2 regions of the Janthinobacterium sp. OK676 genome follow, and region 2 is predicted to be linked to the other one. Evidence: predicted binding sites of a transcription regulator. Region 2 holds the regulator's gene; the other holds the start of a gene.
What was found. Region 2 encodes sigma-54, which starts transcription at its own class of promoters, with help from an activator protein. Its sites were predicted from a motif close to TGGCANGNAANCTGCTTT; they were not measured.
Positions count from the first base shown of each region.

Region 1: the regulator sigma-54 is predicted to act here: its motif matches at 2,805-2,822, upstream of urtA (urea ABC transporter substrate-binding protein).

Region 1 covers NZ_FNHA01000007.1:44,809-49,016, reverse strand. Annotated here, with positions in the region: gene urtB (urea ABC transporter permease subunit UrtB) at 1-1,373, opposite strand, end outside; gene urtA (urea ABC transporter substrate-binding protein) at 1,499-2,752, opposite strand; gene BLU39_RS15035 (hypothetical protein) at 3,062-3,256, shown strand; gene BLU39_RS15030 (DUF4349 domain-containing protein) at 3,332-4,114, opposite strand; gene BLU39_RS15025 (transglutaminase-like domain-containing protein) at 4,130-4,208, opposite strand, start outside.
Region 2 covers NZ_FNHA01000015.1:79,391-83,598, forward strand. Annotated here, with positions in the region: gene lptA (lipopolysaccharide transport periplasmic protein LptA) at 1-156, shown strand, start outside; gene lptB (LPS export ABC transporter ATP-binding protein) at 156-911, shown strand; gene BLU39_RS25115 (RNA polymerase factor sigma-54) at 916-2,394, shown strand; gene raiA (ribosome hibernation-promoting factor, HPF/YfiA family) at 2,464-2,823, shown strand; gene BLU39_RS25125 (enoyl-CoA hydratase/isomerase family protein) at 2,955-4,040, shown strand; gene rapZ (RNase adapter RapZ) at 4,042-4,208, opposite strand, start outside.

The sequences.
Region 1 (4,208 bases), on a different contig from region 2:
TAGCTTTGGCCCAGGTCCGGCCCCACATTGCCCAGCTGCGACAGGGCCACGCCACCGAGCCCGGCGATGCCGGAACCGAGGCCGAAGGTCAGCATGTCGACCTTGCCCGTGGCCACGCCCACGCAATCGGCCATGCGGCGGTTTTGCGTCACGGCCCGCACGAACAGGCCCAGCCGTGTCTTGTTGAGAATCAGCCACACGGCCACGACGACAACAAAGGCAAAGCCGATGATGGCCAGGCGGTTGTACGGCAGCACGAGGCCGCCCAGCACCGTGACGCCGCCCGACATCCACGCGGGATTGGCCACTTCCACGTTTTGCGCGCCGAAGATCGTGCGCACCGTCTGCATGAGGATGAGGCTGATGCCCCAGGTGGCCAGCAGGGTTTCCAGCGGCCGCCCGTACAGCCAGCGGATGACCGTGCGCTCAAGCGCCACGCCCACCAGTCCCGCGACGAAAAAGGCGGCCGGCAAGGCGGCCAGCAGATAGGCATCCTGCAGGCCAGGCAGATAGGTGCGGAAGAACAGCTGGCACAGATACGTCGTGTACGCGCCTATCATCAGCAATTCGCCATGCGCCATGTTGATGATGCCCATCAAGCCGAAGGTGATGGCCAGCCCCAAGGCGGCCAGCAGCAGCACGCTACCCAGCGAAATGCCGTAGAACACATTGCCGGCGAATTCCATGCGCGCCACTCGTCCCTTGATCTGACCCATGGTGTCGATGGCGGCCAGCTGCACTACTTCGTCCGGCTCGCCCCCTTTCTCCAGCATGGCTTGCAGCACGGGCAGCAGTCGGGCATCGCTGCTGCCCGCCAGATCTTGCACGGCCTGCTTGCGCGTGGCGGCGTCTGGCGCGTGCAGGTTGGCGCTGGCGATCAGCACTTGCAATATCTGCTGGATCTCGGCATCGCTCTCTTGCGCCAGCGCCTTGTGGATCAGGGGCAACTGCGCCGGATCAACGGATTGCTGCAGCGCCTGCGCGGCGGCCAGCCGCGTGCTCCGCTCGGGCGCCAGCAGTTTCAGCCCAGACAAAGCGCCCGCCACGGCCGAGCGCAAGCGGTTGTTGACCATGACGCCGTCGATGCCCTCGGGCAGCGGCACGCTCTTGCTGGTCGACGGGTCATACGCCTGCTCGCCGTCGACGATGTAGACCTTGCCGTCGGGTGCGGCATATAGCTGATCGTCCTGCAAGGCTTGCAGTACCCTGGCCGCCTCTGGCGTGGCCAGGGCGGCGATCTGCGCGACGGCGGCGACCCTTGTATCGGGGTCGTCGCCGGATAGCGGTTTGAGCAGGTCGGGGGAAATGGCTGCCTGCGCCAGCGAGGAGAACAGCAGGCAGGCGAGGACCAGCAGTTTGGGGATGAACCTCATTGTAAGTTCCATGGAAAAACTGCACGGGGCGAGTTCGCTTACCCCAAAGGCGAGGACTGGGGTCGGATGGGGACGCCTAGTCCCTCAGGGTCCGACCCCGGCATTTGCTGGTGGGTAATAGCGCCCTACAACTTCTGCTTGCCCTCATTCCCCTTGATAAACGGGCTCCACGGCTGGGCGCGTATCGGTTCCTTGGTTTTCCACACGACATTGAATTGCCCATCAGCCTTGATCTCGCCGATCATCACGGGCTTGTGCAGGTGGTGATTCGTCGCATCCATGGTCAGGGTGAAGCCGGACGGCGCCTTGACGCTCTGGCCGGCCATGGCGGCGATCACCTTGTCCGTGTCCGTTGACTTGGCTTTTTCCACGGCTTGCGCCCACATGTGGATGCCGACATAGGTCGCTTCCATCGGGTCGTTCGTCACGACCGAACCGGCGTTCGGCAGTTTTTGTGCCACGGCGTACGCCTTCCACTGCTTGATGAACGCGGCATTCACGGGGTTCTTGACGGATTCAAAGTAATTCCACGCCGCCAGATGGCCAAGCAGCGGCTTGGTATCGATGCCGCGCAACTCTTCCTCTCCCACGGAAAACGCGACGACAGGCACGTCCGTGGCTTTCAAGCCCGCATTGCCCAGTTCCTTGTAGAACGGCACGTTCGAGTCGCCATTGATGGTGGAAATGACGGCCGTCTTGCCGCCCGTGGAAAACTTCTTGATGTTGGCGACGATGGTTTGATAGTCGGCATGGCCGAACGGCGTGTAGACCTCGCTGATATCGCTATCCTTGACGCCCTTGCTTTTCAGGAAGGCGCGCAGGATCTTGTTGGTGGTGCGCGGATACACGTAATCCGTACCCAGCAGCACGAAGCGCTTGGCGCCGCCGCCATCCTTGCTCATCAGGTATTCCACGGCGGGAATGGCCTGCTGGTTCGGCGCGGCGCCCGTATAGAACACGTTCTTTTCCAGTTCCTCGCCTTCGTATTGCACCGGGTAAAACAGCAGGCTGTTGAGTTCCTTGAACACAGGCAAGACGGATTTGCGCGACACGGATGTCCAGCAGCCGAACACGACGGCAACCTTGTCCTGCGCCACCAGCTGGCGCGCTTTTTCCGCGAACAAAGGCCAGTTCGACGCCGGGTCGACGACGACAGGCTCGAGCTTCTTGCCCAGCACGCCGCCCTTGGCGTTGATCTCGGCAATCGTCATCAAGGCCACGTCTTTCAGCGACGTTTCGGAAATGGCCATGGTGCCCGACAGCGAGTGCAAAATGCCCACCTTGATCGTATCGGCGGCCAGGGCTGCCTGCATATAGGTGGACGTGGCCAGGGCCAGTGCGCCGGCGGCGGCCGCTTTCAGGATGATGCGTCGTGACATGGGGACTCCTGTGATGGGTTCGTGGGGGTCGAGCTGGGCATACGATGTTGTTAAAGCAGAATGCATGCCAGGTACATTGCCCTGCAGTGGAGAGCACTGGGAGACAGGGTGGCGCGCGGCCCACCGTTTTGGTGCAGCAGCGCCACTTCCTGGGGAATCCGGAGTTATCTAAAAACTAATTGAGCTTTCTTGATAAGCGCACTAAGATATGACTCTCTTGCGTCGCATTGCCTGGCGGCGTAAGTAAACATGAAATCAGCGCGGTACTTGCTTCTTTCCCTTTACTTCACTCACTTAGGTAGTTCACTCATGAAAAATATGATCGCGGGCGCGTGCGCCCTGTTGCTGTTGAGCGCATGCGCCGCACCTACGGCCCCGGCGGGTGGCATCAGCACGAGCCAGGTCAAGGTCGACGATGAAGGCAGTACGGGCAGCAATATCAAGAAACGCCCGAAAAAAGCGGCCGAAGTCGTGTCTGCCAACACTTCGAACCATCACGCTTGATCAAGCTGCGGCAAGCATGTAACGCCGCTCCAGGGCCTGCCGAGTGCAGGCCCTGTTCACATCTGCGGTGCGCGCCTAGCGCTTGATGCCGCGCAAACGGCGCCAGCCCTTGCGTCCCAGCGGGAACAGCAGCACGAAAGCGATCAGCCACGGCAGGATGTAGGCCATGGCCGTGATGGCGTTGGCCACGCCTTCCGACAGGTTGTCCGTGAAATTGCCCAGCGAGCGCTTGACGGGCGTCCAGAACGATTGTTTGCCTTCGGCGCTGATGGCCACGTTCAGCAAGTCCGTATCGATGCGCTGCATCAACAGCGCGTCGGCCGCCGTCGCCTGCTCCAGCTCGACTTGCACGGTGGCCAGTTCCTTGGTCACCTTGATCAGGGCATCGACATTCGTGCCCGAGCGTTTTTCCAGGTCTTGCAGCTGGGCCTGGTATTGCCTGAGCATCTCCAGGCGCTTCTTGCTGTCAAGCACGGGGCGGCCCAGGTCTTCCACCTTGGTGCCCTGGCTGGTGACGTCGCCTTCGGCCGCGACCAGCGCGACGAGCTTTTTGATGCCGGCCGGCTTGGCGCGCATGCTGATGCGCGCATGCACGTAGCGGCCGCTGTCGAGGCTGGAATCGAGCAGCAGACAGCCGTTTTCCGTATCGGCCTTGCAGGCGGCGACCACTTTTTCATACAGGGGCCGCACTTGCGCCTCGCGCGTATCGACGCCGACATTATGTTCATAGGCCAGAAACTCGCTGCCCTTTTCCTTGCCATCGAGACGCGCGGCGCTCGATTGCCCGCCGCTCTCGCCCTTGCCGCCGCAACCGGCCAGCAGCATCAGGCCGATCAGACCCACATACACTTTTTTCATGATTTTTTTCCTGGATTATTTTTGCAGCGGCAGCAATGTGATATCGGGCAAGTGCGCCGCCACGTCCTGCACGGTGGCGTATTGCGTCAGCGAC
Region 2 (4,208 bases):
TCGTATGACAGCCGCAAGGAAGTATTCCAGATGGAAAATACCAACAGCGGCACCAGCACGCCCGATGGCGGCAGCGTGCGCATGGTGATCCAGCCGAAGACCAAGGCGCCGGCGGCGGAGAAAGCGCCGGCCACGCCTGCGCCAGGAACGAAATAATGGACAATACTCGTTGCGGCAGCACCCTGATCGTTCGCGGTCTGCAAAAAACCTATGGCAAGCGGCAAGTCGTGCATGATGTTTCGCTGCAAGTCGAATGCGGTGAAGTGGTGGGGTTGCTGGGCCCGAACGGCGCCGGCAAGACTACCTCGTTCTACATGATCGTCGGCCTGGTGCCGTCGGACGGCGGCAGCATCGACATCAGCGGCGTGGACATTTCCAGCCTGCCGATCCATCGCCGCGCGCAGATGGGCCTGTCCTATCTGCCGCAGGAAGCGTCCGTGTTCCGCAAGCTGACGGTGGAAGACAATATCCGCGCCGTGCTGGAAATCCAGACCGTCGAAGGCCGCCCCCTGAAGAAGGCCGAGATCGAGGAACGTCTGGATAAATTGCTGGCCGACTTGCAGATTGAAAAGTTGCGCGAGAACCAGGCCTTGTCCCTGTCGGGCGGCGAGCGCCGCCGCGTGGAAATCGCCCGCGCGCTGGCCACCGATCCCCGTTTCGTGCTGCTTGACGAGCCGTTCGCCGGTGTCGATCCGATCGCCGTGATCGAGATCCAGCGCATCGTGCGCTTCTTGAAGGAGCGCAATATCGGCGTGCTCATCACCGATCATAATGTGCGCGAGACGCTGGGTATTTGCGACCGTGCCTACATCATCAACCAGGGCTCGGTGCTGGCGTCGGGACGCCCCGACGACATCATCGCGAACGAGTCGGTACGCCGGGTCTATCTGGGCGAACACTTCCGTATGTGAGCCAATGAAACAATCATTGCAGCTGCGCACCTCGCAGCACCTGGCACTGACGCCGCAGTTGCAGCAATCGATACGCCTGTTGCAATTGTCTACCCTGGAATTGCACCAGGAACTAGAGCAACTGCTGACGGACAATCCCCTGCTCGAACGGCTCGACGATCCGCTCGACCGTTCGCTGCGCCTGCTGTCCGATGGCGCCTTGAGTTCGACGGCCGCGCCGGCCGAAGCGCCGCCCCAGCCGCCAGGCCAGGAGGCGCCCGCGGCGCCGGCTGAAGCGGAAACCTTTGACGGCGAGGCGGGCGAGGGCCCGGCCGCCGTGGATGGCGGCGACAGCGACTGGAGCGAGGCGAGCCGGGGCAAGGCGCCCGACGACGAAGATTCCCGTCCGCAACTGGAAGCCCATCACTGCACCCTGCGCGAACACCTGATGGAGCAGATGCGCGTGACGGTGCTCGAATTGCGCGACCGCGCGCTGGTCGAGCTGATCATCGACGCGCTCGACGACAATGGCTACCTGGAAGAGTCGCTCGACGACATCCTGGCGCGCCTGCCGGAAGAGCTGGAAATCGACGCGGACGAGATGCGCACGGCCCTGGCGCTGCTGCAAAGTTTCGATCCGCCCGGCGTGGGCGCGCGCAATGCGTCCGAATGTCTGGCCCTGCAGATCAAGCGCTTGCCGCAGGTTGCCATGGTGACGCGGCGCATGGCCCTCGTCATCGTGGAAAAGCACCTGGCCTGGTTTGCCCAGCGTGATTTCAACAAGCTGAAAAAAGCCCTCGATTGCGACGATGAAGACTTGCGCGAAGCGCAGACGGTGATTCGCCAATGCAACCCGCATCCGGGTGCCGTGTTCGCCTCTGACGTGTCCGATTACGTGGTGCCCGACGTCGTCGTCAAGCGCGCGCGCAATGGCTGGCAAGTGACCCTGAACAACGACGTCATGCCGCGCCTGCGCGTGAACGCCATGTACGCCAACCTGCTCAAGCAGGGCAAGGGCGAAGGTGCCATGGGCGCACAGTTGCAGGAAGCCAAGTGGCTGATCAAGAATATGCGCCAGCGCTTCGACACCATCCTGCGCGTGGCACAGGCGATAGTAGAAAGACAAAAGAACTTTTTCTCGCATGGGGCCGTTGCCATGCGCCCCCTTGTGCTCCGTGAAATAGCTGATACACTGGGTTTACACGAGAGTACTATCTCGCGGGTAACAACTCAAAAGTACATGCTGACCCCGCACGGCATGTTCGAGTTGAAATATTTCTTTGGTAGCCACGTCGCCACCGAAGCGGGGGGCGAAGCGTCATCGACGGCGATACGGGCATTGATCGTGCAACTGACAGGAGCAGAAGACCCTAAAAATCCTTTATCCGACAGTAAGATTGCGGACATGCTGGGGGAACAAGGCATGGTGATTGCGCGACGTACTGTTGCCAAATACCGGGAAGCATTAAAAATTCCGCCAGTGAGCCTGCGTAAGTGTTTGTAAGTTTTTTTCGGTTCCTCTGCGGGCCGGATACGATGGACCGCACGAACCCGATCATCTTTAGGAGTGTGTATGAATCTCACCATCAGCGGACATCATCTCGAAGTGACACCAGCCATCCGTGAATACGTACAAACGAAGCTGGAGCGCGTGAAACGTCATTTCGATCAAGTCATCGATATCGCCGTGATTCTGACCGTGGATAACCTCAAAGAGAAAGAAAAACGTCAAAAGGCCGAAGTCAACCTGCGTCTGAGTGGCAAGACCGTCTATGTGGAAAGCCTGGCGCAAGACTTGTACGCCGCAATCGATGCCCTGATCGACAAGCTCGATAGGCAAGTGATGAAATACAAAACCAAAGTGCAAGGGCACGGTAAAGAGGCGATCAAGCATCTGCCAGACAGCTCGGAAGAAGAATTCGCCCCCGCCTAAGCGGCCTGCGACTTTCAACCGGTTGTGATCAACTAAGGGCGCACATTGCGCCCTTTTTTGCGCCCAGCGGAACGCAATGTTCCCCGCGCAGGCGCTAGAATGTTTGCACTTTCACTTCTTTCCTGCCTGCCATGAGCGACTTCGTCCAGACTGCCATCCGCAACCGCACGGGCCACATCGTGCTCGACCGTCCGAAAGCCTTGAATTCCCTGTCGCTGGACATGGTGCGCGCCCTGAGCGCGGCCCTGCTGGTCTGGCGCGATGATCCCCAGGTGGACGCCGTCGTGATCCGCTCCAGCAGCGAGAAGGGCCTGTGCGCCGGCGGCGACATCCGTTTCTTTTACGATGCGGGCCTGGCCACGCCGCAAGGCGGCAGTGCCTTGCTGGAAGATTTCTTTACGGAAGAATACGCTTTGAATCATTTGATTCATTTCTATCCGAAACCGTATATTGCCGTGATGGATGGCGTGGTGATGGGCGGGGGCATGGGCGTGGCGCAAGCTAGCCCCGGCAACTGCCTGCGCATCGTCACGGGCCGCACGCGCATGGCCATGCCGGAAGTCAATATCGGCCTGTTTCCGGACGTGGGCGGCAGCTATTTCCTGTCCCGCCTGGCTGGACAGCTGGGTCTGTACCTGGGCTTGACGGGCTTGACGATCAACGCGGCCGACGCCCTGTACACGGGCCTGGCCGATGTCTACCTGCCCGAAGCGCAGGTGGGGGCCCTGCTGGACCTGTTCGAATCGACGCCGGGCGAGGCCTTGCCGGTGGCGATCAAGGCCCTGGCGGCGCCGTTCCAGGCCAAGGCGGGCGTTTCTTCCCTGGCCACGGCGCGCGCGGCGCTGGATCGCCATTTCAGCGCTGGCTCCGTGGCAGCCATCATGGCCTCGCTGGCGCAGGACGACGGTGCGTTCGCCAGCAAGGCCTTGGCGGCCATGCGCCTGCGCTCGCCCCTGATGATGTCCGTGACGTTGGAATTGCTGCAGCGGGGCGCCCACCTGGGCGTGGCCGATTGCCTGCGCATGGAACGCACGGTGGTGCGCCACAATTTCGAACATGGCGAAGTGCTCGAGGGCGTGCGCGCGCTGGTGGTCGACAAGGATAATGCGCCGCGCTGGAATCCATCAAGCCTGGACGAGGTCGACGCGGCCATGGTGGCGCGCTTCTTCGCTCCCGTCTGGCCGGCGCAAGCGCATCCGCTGCGCCACCTGAATTAAACTAGGCGCGTTCGCGGTGGCGCAAGACGACGCGTTCGTTGGGCCCGAAGTATTGCGCCAGCCGTTCCGCCATGTACACGGAGCGGTGCTGGCCGCCCGTGCAGCCCAGGGCCACCGTCAGGTAGCTGCGGTTGTCGGACTTGAATGATGGCAACCATTTCTCGATGA